Regions from separate parts of the Anoxybacillus andreesenii genome, predicted to be linked through region 3. Evidence: riboswitches for the same ligand, from Rfam matches in the RefSeq annotation. Region 3 holds a riboswitch; each other region holds the start of a gene.
The links. A riboswitch is a leader RNA that binds a small molecule or an ion and turns the genes downstream of it on or off. The one in region 3 is predicted to bind S-adenosylmethionine.
Positions count from the first base shown of each region.

Region 1 (4,693 bases), on a different contig from region 3:
CCTCATTTAAATAACGTTGAGCCATATCTGGATCCATTTCTAATAATTCCATTTTTGAATCCATGTTACGGATGAATTTCATTAATGAAACTTCATCGCCTTCCTCACGGCGGCTATTAATAGCAGAACGTAGGAAATCTGCGTTTGTTACTCCACTGATCTCACTTGGATATTGCATTGCTAAAAATAGACCTGCACGAGCACGTTCATCAACTTCCATTTCTAGAACGTCCTCACCGTCTAGTGTAATGCTGCCCCCCGTAACCTCATACTTAGGGTGTCCCATGATCGCTGAAGATAATGTTGATTTTCCAGTACCATTCGGTCCCATGATTGCGTGAATTTCTCCACCTTTTACTTCAAGGTTAACTCCTTTTAATATTTCTTTCCCTTCAATAGAAACATGAAGGTCTTTAATTGTTAAAGTTGATCCTGCCATGATATTACCTCCGTATATGAAATGAAAGTTCTTCCTTTGGCTTAAGCCAATTTCTATTCTCATTCTATTCTCATTACAATCTTATAACAAATGAAAAGTGTTAGCAACTCTTATGCAGTGTTAAATCATTTTGAAATAAATAGTAATCCGTTTCCTTCCTTCCCACGATTATTTATTTCTCAGCGTTTAAAGATACTCTCAATCTTATATGTAAGATTAGAATTGCTTGGTTAATATATTTTCTCCCTAACCAATTTTTGTATGTATATAGACTCTAATTGAGAATAGAAATCATTTAAATCTTTCAAATGAAGAAACCAGTGTATTAAAACACCGGTTTCTCCTAACTTCCTTATTATATACTTCTGTACAAAATGTTTCTATATACGTCACTTGCCAATCGTTGGCATTCAATATGATTTTTCTCTCGTCTTCTTTCCACTCGCATCCTTGCTTCATGCTTTCTGGAGTATACCTCATAATTAATCTTATGTGCACCCTGCATCGCTTTGTCCATCTCAGCTGTGTAGTTCAATTTTAATGGGTTGATAATGAACCATTCCTTTCAATTTGTCATTCCAAAAGCAGCATCATTTACCTTCCCTATGTTAGCAGAGTATTTTCTGTTACTCAATGCTGATTTTTTCAGTTATTTGGATGTACTCAGCGATGAGGAGCTATAGGATGATGATTGCTTTAGCTTTCTTAGAATTGGTGTGGTTTCCTTTCAATTGAAGTAAAAAAGGTATCCAGCTCGGATACCTTTTTCCTCTCTTTATTCTGAGACGGGTACAACAGCACCCTTATATTTTTCTAAAATAAAGTTTTGAATTTTTTCAGAGCGAAGCACTTCTACAAGCGTCTTGATTGCTTCTTTATTCTCATCCCCACTACGAACAGCAATGACGTTTACATAAGGAGAATCACTTTCTTCAATTGCAATTGCATCCTCTAATGGATTTAGACCAGCGTCAATCGCATAGTTTGAATTAATAAGTACTGCATCTCCTTCATTATTATTGAAGATTTGTGGAAGTAAGGATGCCTCATATTCAGTATCAAATTTTAATTTCTTTGGATTCTCTACAATATCGTCAACGGTTGCTTCTGTTTTCTCAACGCCCTCTTTTAAAGTAATGAGCCCTTCTTTTTCAAGTAGCGATAAAATACGTCCGTGATCAGGTACAGAGCTGCTCATGATAATGGTTGCACCTTCTGGTAATTCATCAAGGCTCTTATATTTCTTCGAATAGACTCCAATCGGTTCAATGTGTATTCCACCAGCGTTGACAAAATCATAGCCATGCTCTGCAATTTGGCTATTCAAATATGGGATATGTTGGAAATAGTTAGCATCTAAATCCCCTGACTCTAATGCTTGGTTAGGTAGAACATAATCCTGGAAGGTTTCAATTTGTAGCTCAATTCCTTTTTCCTTAAGCAGCGGCTTTGCTTCCTCTAAAATCTCAGCATGGGGAACGTTTGAAGCTCCAACAACCAGTTTTGTTGATTCCTCTGATTTCTCCCCACCATTATCAGCATTTCCACCTTTTTCAGTGTTGGCATTCTCAGATGTACCACATGCAGCTAAAAATAAAACCAGTGCGAATGTAAATAAAACTGTTAACCATTTTTTCATGAAAATACACTCCTCTTTATCTCTTATCTAATTTGTTTGTAATAAAATCTCCAATAAATTGGATAATAAAAACAATGACCAGAATAATAATGGTTGCCATCAAGGTCACATCATTTCTACTGCGTTGGAATCCGTCAAGATAAGCGAGATTCCCTAGACCTCCTGCACCGATAACACCAGCCATTGCGGTATAGCCCACTAGTGCAATCGCTGTAACGGTGATCCCAGAAACAAGGGCTGGCATAGATTCAGGAAGAAGTACCTTCCATATGATTGTACTTGTCTTAGCACCCATTGATCTTGCAGCCTCAATAACCCCTTTATCAATTTCTCTTAAACCGATTTCTACCATTCTTGCATAAAACGGTGCTGCACCTATAATTAAAGCCGGAAGGGCGGCATTTTCCCCAATCATCGTCCCTAGCAGTAGTTTGGTAAAGGGTATAAGTAGCACAATTAGGATGATGAAAGGGATTGAACGAAAAATATTAACAAATCCACTTATAATTTTATTAATTAGCATATTTTCCCATATATTTTCTTTCGCTGTTAGGAAAAGCAACAACCCCAAAATAATTCCTAAAATAAACGTAGCTATTACCGAAATCCCTGTCATATACAGAGTTTCTACTGTTGCCTCCCACATCTTCTCCCATCGAACATTTGGAAAGAGTTCATTAAGCATTCTTGATCACCTCTACTCCAACTTGCTGGGATTGGATAAACTCAATCGCCTTCGCTATGTCATTTTGGTTACCGTCTAAATGAATGAACAGAGTACCATAAGATCCATTTTGTGTTTGCGAAATTTTCCCCTGCAAAATATTAACCGTCACTTCAAAATTTCTGATTAAATTCGTGATAAGAGGCTGCTCAGCTGTTTCTCCCACGAAGCCAAGCTGGACTACCGTTCCAGTAGGATACAAGGCAATTAAATGTTCAATTGTTTCCCTTGTTTCCTCGGGCTCTGTAACTTGTTGGACAAATCGTTTTGTAATTTGTTCTTGGGGATTCTTAAACACCTCTAACACCGGCCCAATTTCGACCACTTTGCCCTCTTCCATTACGGCTATACGATGACAAATTTTTCGAATTACATGCATTTCATGGGTGATAAGAACAATCGTTAACCCGAGCCGTTTATTAATATCCACAAGCAGCTCAAGGATAGAATCTGTCGTCTGTGGATCAAGTGCAGAGGTTGCTTCATCACAAAGCAATACCTTCGGGTTATTAGCAAGCGCCCTTGCGATGCCAACCCTTTGTTTTTGCCCTCCACTGAGTTGGGAAGGATAAGCATCCTCTCTTCCTTCTAAACCGACTAGCTTAATTAGCTCATCCACACGCTTAAGCCTTTGACTCTTGGGAATCCTGGCTATTTCTAACGGAAAAGCAATGTTTTCTCTTACCGTTCTTGACCAAAGTAGGTTAAAATGCTGGAAGATCATACTGATTTCCTGCCGGGCCTTTCTAAGCTCACTTCCCTTAATCTTGGAAACTTTTTTTTCGGCTACCACAACAGAGCCACTTGTTGGAATTTCTAAACCATTTAACATTCTGATTAGCGTGCTCTTTCCGGCTCCGCTATAGCCGATGACACCGAAGATTTCACCTTCTTTTATTTCGAGGCTGACATGATCAACAGCGGTAACCTTTCCTTTACTGGAAGCGTATATTTTTTTTACATTTTGTATAGAAATCAATTGTTGCTCACCCCATTTTCAATCCGATTACTCCTACATAAATACCTAGTTTTAAACGTATAAGCAAGAATGCTACAGTTATCTTTCTCTCACCAAAGGTTTTCATTCACCCTACTGTCCACCCCAGACGGACAAATCTAACAAAAAGTCCACGAGCGGTACCAGGTACCAAATAATGCAAAAATGCCTTCCCGCAGAAAAGCAGAAAGGCATCAATAAGACAAGTTCCCTTTCTCTCATCTGCCAAAGCAATATTTGCTTTGTGTGAATTGGCACCATTTCAGTGTCGACCACTGACGGTTGCCGGGCTTCATCGGGCACATCCCTCCACCTCTCTGGATAAGAGTAAAACCATCTATTCAATTTGTATACATGTTTAAATATAGCATTTATACTATCACGGAAATAATGGGGTGTCAACAGAAAAAGATTTTACTAGCCTATTAGATTTGCTTAGGCCTTTGCGGTAATGGAGGATATTCCTGTTGCGGCTTCAATGGCCTGATCCAGGTCCTCAATTAAGTCCTCTACATTCTCAATCCCTATGGAAAGTCGAACAAGATCCTCCGATACCCCAGCAGCTGCTAGCCCTGCCGCGTCCAGCTGTTGATGAGTCGTACTAGCAGGGTGAATAATTAGACTCTTTGCATCTCCTACGTTAGCTACATGTGCCCATAGTTCGAGCTGATTAATAAGCTTTGCTCCCGCTTCTCTGCCTCCTGCAATTCCAAAGACAACAACCGAGCCAGCTCCCTTCGGTAAATATTTTTCCACTAGGGCCTGATCAGGATGTCCTTCATCACCTGGATAAGAAACCCATGAAACTGCTGGATGGTTGTGCAGATACTCGACAATTTTCTTCGTATTTGCGATATGCTCCTTCATTCTGACATGAAGCGTTTCTATGCCAAG
Region 1 is NZ_JAUSTU010000006.1:29,864-34,556, reverse strand. It holds gene sufC (Fe-S cluster assembly ATPase SufC) at 1-439, opposite strand, end outside; gene J2S07_RS22060 (YuzK family famiily protein) at 795-944, opposite strand; gene J2S07_RS07770 (MetQ/NlpA family ABC transporter substrate-binding protein) at 1,215-2,078, opposite strand; gene J2S07_RS07765 (methionine ABC transporter permease) at 2,095-2,763, opposite strand; gene J2S07_RS07760 (methionine ABC transporter ATP-binding protein) at 2,756-3,781, opposite strand; SAM riboswitch class I at 4,015-4,127, opposite strand; gene J2S07_RS07755 (O-acetylhomoserine aminocarboxypropyltransferase/cysteine synthase family protein) at 4,235-4,693, opposite strand, start outside.
Region 1: linked by a shared signal. The riboswitch ahead of J2S07_RS07760 (methionine ABC transporter ATP-binding protein) and the one ahead of metK (methionine adenosyltransferase) in region 3 are both predicted to bind S-adenosylmethionine.

Region 2 (4,693 bases), on a different contig from region 3:
GATACTTGGGCGATAATGGGAAGAGTGGTTTCCTTTCGGGCGATGGTCAATACTGCCTCTAATTCCTCCAAATCATAAAAGGTTTCTAACAGAATGCCATCTACGCCTTCTAGGAGAAGACAGTATAGCTGTTCTCGAAAGCTTCGCTTTATTTCATCAAGTGAAAATGCCATTGGGGTGATGCTACGGATTCCACCCATCGTTCCGACTACATAACCTCGGCTTTTCGCGGCTTTTTTGGCCAGCTTAACAGCGGCGCTATTTATCTCCTTGACAGATTCCTCCAATCCATATCTTCCGAGCTTCAAGTAATTAGCGGCATATGTATTCGTTTGTAGGAGATCAGAGCCGGCCTCAATATAGGCTTCATGGATACTGCGTATCTCTTCGGGATGGGAGAGATTCAGCTCCTCGTAGCAACTCCCTGTGCCATAGGAGTAGAGAAGGGTTCCCATCGCGCCGTCCCCAATTAATATTTGCTGATTTAATTTCTCTAGGAAACTCATATTCTCACTCCTTTCTATAGTCTTGTTAAAGCGTAGTTTGTAAGGCTGATTGTTTTTTTGCTTCCAATAGGGCCTGTTCTAAATCACTAATTAGATCCTTCGTATGTTCAATGCCAACGGAAAAGCGTAGCAAGCGATTGTCCACTCCCGTTTCAAGACGAATTTGTAGAGGAATGTCGGCATGCGTTTGGGTAGCAGGGTAGGTGATAAAGCTTTCGACGCCTCCTAAGCTTTCAGCAAAGGTGATCAATTTTAAGTTCTTTAGAAAAGGATTCACCCATTTTTCATCCTGAACCCGAAAGGAGAGCATTCCCCCTCTACCTGGGTACAGGACATCGGTTATTGCTTCATGCTTAGATAGAAATTGCACGATTTCCTTCGCATTTTGCTCGTGTTTTTCCATTCGCAGCGCTAATGTCTTCATTCCACGTATAAGGAGCCAGGAATCAAACGGGCTCAAAACTGCTCCATTACCGTTATGGTAAAAAGCGAGGGATTCACAAAGCTTTTCCCCCTTAGCCACAACCAGTCCCGCAAGCACATCATTATGTCCGCCTAGATATTTGGTTGCACTATGGACAACAATATCGGCTCCTTCAGCAATCGGCTTCTGAATGTAAGGAGTATAGAAGGTATTGTCCACGATGAGAAGCAGCTGATGTCTTTTTGCAAGTTCGGCAACCTCTTGGATATTGGTTTGCTCCATTAAAGGATTTGTTGGTGTTTCGATAAAGATGGCTTTTGTATGTTCGTTGATACATCGTTTGATACTCTCAGTACAGCTTGTGTTGACATAGGAAACCTTGAGCCCCCATTTCTTGGCACACTGCTCAAGTAGTCGATAGGTGCCTCCGTATAAATCCTTAGAAACAATCCATTCATCCCCTGATTGGAAAAGGGAGAGGACAGTTAAGATAGCCGCCATTCCAGAGCTGCAGGCAAATCCTTGATCCCCTTCCTCGAGTTCCGCAATGGCCGATTCAAGAATGTTCCTTGTTGGATTTCCCGTACGAATATAATCAAACCCACTTGATTCACCGATTCCTTCATGGCGGTAGGCAGTTGAGAAATAGACAGGTGGATTGACGGCACCGGTGGTTGTTTCACTTCGGTTGCCGATTTGGGCTAGCTTCGTATCTGGTTGGTACATGGTCCACACTCCTTTGTTAAAATGCTGTTTGATATGGGCTTATACGTGTACGTGAACGGGTTTTATTCGGTACGAATACCTTAGAGAATGTTCACGTATAAGGCGATAAAACAAGAACCTAGAGAAAAAAATAAAAGCCTTCTTATAAGAAGAAGACTTTTATCTGCTAAATAAGCCGTTCTTCTTATCTGCCAAGTTTTAACTAAAAAACTTGCTGGAATTAGCACCTTGCAAATATTTGCAGGTTGCTGAGGCTTCATAGGGCCAGACCCTCAACCTCTCTTGATAAGAAATTAGATTCAATTTTCTAAAATTTACTACATTAACAGAATAAAGTCAACAGTAATTGTAAAAACAATCTTTTTGGAAGGTGTAAGGGAAAGCTGTAAATGTTCTTAATATTGACATAAATTTTTAGAATATTTGGTATATAATGAATATAATAACAAGGTACTGAACTGTTACCTTAAAAATAGGAGGGAATTGTGGTGCCATTGAGGAGCCGTTGCCACCATCATTATTTGGAATATGAAGAAAGTACCAATGACTTAGTGGAGGTTGGTGCGATTTTTTCAAAATGGACAGATTGTGGCCATATGGATTTTCCGCTCGATGTACAGGAAACCATCGAGTCCAACGTAAAAGAAAAGAGGAATTATCCAATATCACCTGCCCAGCTGTATTTAAACCTTTTAGATTTTTCATGACGTAAATCCATTGCTCTTAAGCTTGCCTGACGGGTAAGCTTTTTTTAATATAACAAGGCCACCGCTTCGTATTGAGCGGTGGCCCCTGGCATTACTTATTCTTAAAAGGCTTTAGTCCTCGCTTTTCTATTTCATCCTTCAACAATTGCGCCCATTCCTTATCCTTCCCCGACTTCAATGCATCACGATACGAGACAATCAACATTTCATTACTCATAATCTTCAATATGCATACCTCCTGGTAAAAGGATTGTAAATCTATGTTCATTCATTGTAATGGATTTCTTTTCTTTTGAAAACCCTTTTCACGAAATTTTCAAAAAATTATTCATCGAACTTAGGCTCAGCATTCCAGCCTCTTAATCGATTTTACAGAATGAAGAAATCATTATAGGATAGGATCAAGCTGTGACAAGCATAAGGGGGAATTTGAGTGAAGGTTTTTGTCTATGGAACCTTGAGGAAACACGAAAAAAATCATGATAAATTAAAAGCTGCTCGTGTTCTTGCGGAGCAAGCATGGGTATATGGAGAATTATTTGATACTGGACTGGGCTACCCGGTTATGAGGAAATCCAATGAGAAAAAGGTATACGGAGAACTTTATGAGATTGATGATGAAATTTTAAAAGAGCTCGATTGGCTAGAGGGTTATGAGCCTGAAAACGAGGATCATTTATATGAGCGAATGGAGGTTGAGGTCTATACCGACTTCAACAGGACAAGGGCCATTACCTATGTGGAAAACCGAGCCATTGCAAAAGAGGCGATTTCCTCTGGGGACTGGAAGCTTCATCAACTCATGAAATCTAAGCCGAACAAGCTTTATTATTTTGCTTACGGGTCTTGCATGGATGTTGAAAGATTCCAGAAAGCGAATGTGGATCATTTTTTTCAAGCGGTTGTCGGGGCTTGCAGGCTAGACGGGTATTCGATGAAATATCTTTTCTCCGTGGCAGATGGTGGACGTGCGGATATTATTGAGGATGGGGGAGTGGTAGAAGGCATTTTATACGAGGTTCCCTTGGAGGCTGTCGAATATTTATTTGAGCGGGAAGGCTTTTACACAGGATGGTATCGTGCTACCTTTGTCGATGTTACCGTTGACGAGCAAGAGTACAACGATGTTCTAACCTTCCATGTGTACGATAAAAAGGCGGAGCAGGCACCTCCAGCTCATTATGCCGAGGAAATCTTAAGAGGCTCTAAGGGCAGGGTGAGCGAAGCGTATTATAACAAGCTTGTGGCTGAATTAAAAAGGCTTGGCTGTGAGTTTGTGGGCTGAATATTCTCCTTGCGATGAGTAAAAGGTGAGACTTCTTTGACTAATCTTCGTGAACAAATTGCCTTTCAATCGAAGGCGCCACCGTTTTTCATAGGAAAAATGTTTCATACAAGCAACTGGGCGGGTAATGATTAGCACCACTACCTTAGAAGGAAGGGGTATCTATGAAGCTATTTATTGAAAATGGCTATTATGAAGTGGTGTATGATCATCACAGCTACCCGAATCTTGAGTTTATTCGCTTAGATGAAATTTGTGAACGCACCTATATAACCTTAAAAAATGTTATTACAGGTGAATTTTTTACATTTGACGAACAAAAAATTATTAAAATAAGCAGGAAGCTATCACTTATTCAAAATCATGTTGCAAAGAATTAAGTTTTCTCCCTATAATGAAATGAAAAGAATGAACGAAGGAGATACAGTAATGAGACATCTAACATGGAACCATTCCGAAACACTAAAACAGGTAAAGTGCGTTCATACGAATGCAGAAAAATATATTGTTCATCATGCTTTAACAGTTGGAAAGACCTATGAGGTAAAGAATGAAACAGAGGAATTTTATTTTATCGTTGACAACAGTTGGAAGGTCGGCGGATTTTATAAGGATTATTTTGAAGTAGTTTCATAAGAACGATGAAAGGACCGCTTGCGGTTCTTTTTTTTGCCTAATTTTCACAAGAACTATTGCTATTTTACATATTTAGTGTAAAATTACACTAAAAGAACAATTTGTTAGGTGGGGTTATTTTGAGTAAACCGTTAAAGATCTTTTTGCTGATTTTTGCTGTATTAGTCATTGGATTTGCACTATTCGTCTATTTTTCATTTGCTGGCCTTCCATGGAAAAAAATTACGGTTGGAAATGCAACGTTAGCGTATTTGCAGCAAAAGTATGACGAGGAATTCGAAATCGAGGATCGATTCTATAATTTCAAAGATGGATCCTATGGAATCAAAGTGCATCCCGTCAAGGAGCCAACGATGTCCTTTTATGCAGAAGAAGGCTGGGGGAATGACAAATTTATCGACTATTATCC
Region 2 is NZ_JAUSTU010000014.1:59,369-64,061, forward strand. It holds gene J2S07_RS14695 (bifunctional homocysteine S-methyltransferase/methylenetetrahydrofolate reductase) at 1-506, opposite strand, end outside; gene J2S07_RS14700 (methionine biosynthesis PLP-dependent protein) at 532-1,656, opposite strand; SAM riboswitch class I at 1,838-1,948, opposite strand; gene J2S07_RS14705 (hypothetical protein) at 2,145-2,363, shown strand; gene sda (sporulation histidine kinase inhibitor Sda) at 2,455-2,580, opposite strand; gene J2S07_RS14715 (gamma-glutamylcyclotransferase family protein) at 2,797-3,648, shown strand; gene J2S07_RS14720 (hypothetical protein) at 3,813-4,028, shown strand; gene J2S07_RS14725 (DUF6501 family protein) at 4,078-4,284, shown strand; gene J2S07_RS14730 (YfjL-like protein) at 4,404-4,693, shown strand, end outside.
Region 2: linked by a shared signal. The riboswitch ahead of J2S07_RS14700 (methionine biosynthesis PLP-dependent protein) and the one ahead of metK (methionine adenosyltransferase) in region 3 are both predicted to bind S-adenosylmethionine.

Region 3 (4,693 bases):
TAGTATTTTTCCTGGCCTATTCACGAGCGCTAAGCACGGTGAAGAAAGGATGACACCGGCAAGATTGAGATTCTCCTCCTGCAATAAACGAATGGTGATAAGTCCACCCATACTATGACCGAGCAAGAACACTGGTAAATCAAACTGATAGGCGGTTTCAACCCACGCCTTGACCTCATCTAAATAGTCGTCAAAGGAGTCGATATGTCCTCGTTTAGATCTTGTCGTCATCCCATGCCCTGGCAGGTCGCCCATAATGACCTGAAAACCAGCCTGACGCCACATTTCAATTAGCCAGCCGTAACGGCGATGATGCTCTAAAGCACCGTGCACCATGACAATAACTCCTTTTGCCTCTCCGTCTGGTTCCCACTTCCACATGAATTTCCCCTCCTTCGACTTGAAGCTATCATTATTTTAGCACAAAACAAAAGATCAACTCATGAATTTACTGCTCCGAAAACAATTATTCACACTTTATTTATATTATTCGGTAGAATGAAATTACCCATAAAAATAAGGAGAGATGGTTTATGATTTATCCATTTCATAACAAATGGCCACACATTTCATCAACTGCCTTCATTGCTGATTATGTCACCATTACTGGAGATGTTAAAATTGGCGATGAGTCAAGCATATGGTTTAACACGGTTATAAGGGGAGACGTAGCCCCAACGATCATCGGTAAGAAGGTCAATATCCAGGATAATAGTGTCCTCCATCAAAGCCCTAATAATCCTCTCATTATCGAGGATGAGGTAACAGTGGGGCATCAGGTGATCTTACATAGCTGCATCCTTCGTAAAAGAGCTTTAATTGGTATGGGCTCGATCATTCTAGACGGAGCTGAGATTGGAGAAGGTGCATTTATTGGAGCAGGCAGCTTGGTTCCTCAAGGTAAGAAAATCCCACCAAACACCCTTGCTTTTGGGAGACCAGCGAAGGTTATAAGGGAACTGAATGAAGACGACATTGCCGATATGAAAAGAATTTCAAGAGAGTATGCAGAAAAAGGACAGTACTATAAATCCTTACAGCAAAATTCATAACCACTTCCATGTGAGAAAAAAGAAGTTACACATAAACGATGTAACTTCTTTTTAACGTATTGGCTCGGTTATCTTTTGTTGTTGATCTTCATATCCCCTTATACGTGTACGTTCTCTAAGTTATTCGTACCGAATAAAACCCGTTCACGTTCACGTATAAGGCTATAATCAACACTGTACATTAACAAAGCCTACTTATTCTATTTTCCAGCCTGTTCTCGAAGCACATCTGCTTTGTCTGTACGCTCCCAAGGAACATCAATATCAGTTCGCCCAAAATGACCATATGCGGCCGTCTTCTTATAAATTGGACGACGTAAATCTAACATTTTGATAATGCCGGCTGGACGTAGATCAAAATGATTACGCACGAGCTCCACAAGTACATCCTCACTTACCTTCCCCGTTCCAAAGGTATCAACAGAGATAGAAACTGGTCTGGCAACACCGATGGCATAGGCTAGCTGTACTTCCACCTTATCTGCCAGTCCTGCAGCAACAATGTTTTTGGCGACATAGCGTGCAGCATAGGCTGCCGAACGGTCCACCTTTGTCGGATCCTTACCTGAGAAGGCTCCACCACCATGGCGCGCATAACCGCCATAGGTATCAACGATAATTTTTCGACCCGTTAACCCAGCATCTCCCTGTGGGCCACCGATCACAAATCGACCTGTTGGATTAATAAAATACTTCGTGCTGTCATCAATTAACTCCCTTGGTACAACTGGGTTGATCACATGCTCTTTAATATCTTGTTGAATTTGTTCGAGCGAAATTTCCGGATGATGCTGAGTTGAAATCACGATCGTGTCAATGCGAACCGGTTTCCCTTCTTCATCGTATTCAACCGTAACCTGAGTCTTCCCATCTGGGCGAAGATATGGAAGGATTTCTTCCTTGCGTACTTCGGCAAGACGACGAGATAATTTATGCGCTAGCGAAATCGGAAGAGGCATGAGCTCCTTCGTTTCATTACAAGCGAATCCAAACATTAAACCTTGGTCCCCGGCTCCAATCGCTTCAATCTCTTCCTCAGTCATACTTCCTTCACGGGCCTCTAGTGCCTTGTCAACGCCCATAGCAATGTCAGCTGACTGCTCATCAATCGAGGTTAATACTGCACATGTCTCTGCATCAAAGCCATATTTTGCCCGATTATAACCAATTTCTTGAATGGTTTCACGAACAATCTTTGGAATGTCCACATATGTAGATGTTGTGATTTCTCCCGCCACCAATACAAGACCTGTCGTAACAGATGTTTCAGCAGCTACACGGGCATTCGCATCTTTTGCTAAAATAGCATCCAAAATCGCATCAGAAATTTGATCACAAATTTTGTCGGGGTGACCTTCCGTAACTGACTCAGAAGTAAACAAACGAGCGTTTCTTGACATCCGATTTCCTCCTTTAATATATATGCTCGAGGACTCCCACCTCGTTTTGATACGGTACTCATTCCCTATGTAGTATGAAATAAACATGATCTTTTTATGATTAATTCTAGGGCTCCGCCGCTACTTAGGGGCAAATAAAAAAACCTTCCCTATGAGGAAAGGTTGAAGATTCCATTTCTAGCCTTTCACTCTTATCGTTCAAGGATCGATACCTTGCTTCAGGTTAGCACCGTTGCCATAGCACTGAGAGTGATCTTTTCTGATCCTTCTCCATCATCATAGCCGGTTGCTGGGTTTCATAGGGCCTGTCCCTCCACCTACTCGGGATAAGAGAGTATCCGTTCAAATTAAAATCTTATCGAAAGGATACAATAGTGTCAACAGAAATCTATATTTATTATAAATTTTTCACAGTGAACAACTGTCATCGCTACATTTATGTGCTTTAAATTGATGCCGCCTTTTGGCTATCCATCCGTATATGGGGCGGCCAATCACATGCATGTAGGGAATATAGAGGAAGGCTCCAATTAAAAAAGTGTACGGACTAATTAGGAGAAGCTTCCGTACCGCTTCAAAGCCTTTTAGCACCCTTTTATCAGGAAGGATGATATGCAGTTCCCTTCTTAGCTCTATTGCACTGAAGGAATACTCTTGATCTGTCTTTTCATATTCCTGAAGCGATAACCAATTCACTTTAGTTTTTCTATCTATCTTTTGAAAAATCCTTTTTGACTCCTGACACAATGTACAATTGGCATCATATAATGCATATATTTTCATTTTTACCATTCCCATCTGTGATTCGGATTGAATACATTAACACTAAACTTTACTGGAAAAAATCCGAAATAAAATAGGGAAAATTCCCATCATTAGTATAGACTAATGAAGCCAATGTGTTATACTAATCCTGAGATGTAATCGTTTAAACTTCCAATCTGCACGAAAGTAACTGCGCTGAAAATTTGTCAATATTCTATTCGACATTTCCCGAATAGGTCAAAATAAAATAAATTGCTGAAAGAAGGTTTTCATCAAATGAATTCAGTTAGCCTCTCGAACGAATTACATGCATTATTACAACAAGACAATGTTCATGTACAGCTTTCTGTTCCTCAGTTAGTCGAAAAGGTTTTAAAACGCAATGAAGGAGTTTTAACGTCGACAGGTGCTGTTCGCGCAACTACAGGAACGTATACGGGCCGTTCTCCTAAAGATAAATACATTGTTGAAGAGCGCTCCTCTAAGGATAAAATTGAATGGGGTTCTGTCAATCAGCCCATTTCTGAGGATACTTTTGACCGTCTTTATAATAAGGTTATCAATTATTTAAAGGAAAAGGAAGAGGTATTTGTTTTTAAAGGCTTTGCAGGGGCCGACAAGAAATCTCAGCTTCCGATTCAAGTCATTAATGAGTATGCATGGCATAATCTTTTTGCCCATCAGTTATTTATTCGCCCAACGGAGGAAGAATTATTAACTCATGAGGCTCAATTTACGGTTATCTCAGCTCCTGATTTTAAAGCTGACCCACAAATTGATGGTACAAGGTCTGAAACCTTCATTATTGTTTCATTTGAACGTCATACGGTTTTGATTGGTGGTACAGAATACGCAGGAGAAATCAAGAAATCCATTTTTTCCGTTATGAATTATCTTCTCCCAGAAAACAATATTCTCTCCATGCATTGCTCTGCCAATGTTGGCCGTGAGGGGGATGTTGCGCTATTCTTCGGCTTATCAGGTACAGGAAAAACGACTCTTTCAGCTGATCCCCACCGCCGTTTAATCGGAGATGATGAGCACGGATGGTCGCAAAATGGTGTTTTCAATATCGAAGGTGGGTGCTACGCCAAATGCATCAATCTTTCGCGTGAGAAGGAACCACAAATTTTCGATGCGATTCGTTTCGGATCTGTCTTGGAGAACGTCGTCCTAAATAACGAAAGTCGTGTTGCTGATTATGATGACGGGACATTGACAGAGAATACCCGTGCCGCATATCCAATTCAAGCGATCGATAATATCGTTGAGCCAAGCATTGCGGGACATCCAAATACAATTGTGTTTTTGACAGCTGATGCGTTTGGAGTTCTTCCTCCCATCGCAAAATTAACAAAGGAACAGGCAATGTATCACTTCTTGAGTGGCTATACATCCAAGCTTGCAGGTACCGAGCGTGGCGTTACTTCCCCAGAGGCTACCTTCTCAACCTGTTTCGGTTCTCCGTTCCTCCCT
Region 3 is NZ_JAUSTU010000013.1:136,642-141,334, forward strand. It holds gene J2S07_RS14405 (alpha/beta hydrolase) at 1-381, opposite strand, end outside; gene J2S07_RS14410 (gamma carbonic anhydrase) at 534-1,052, shown strand; gene metK (methionine adenosyltransferase) at 1,253-2,452, opposite strand; SAM riboswitch class I at 2,641-2,785, opposite strand; gene J2S07_RS14420 (thiol-disulfide oxidoreductase DCC family protein) at 2,861-3,235, opposite strand; gene pckA (phosphoenolpyruvate carboxykinase (ATP)) at 3,494-4,693, shown strand, end outside.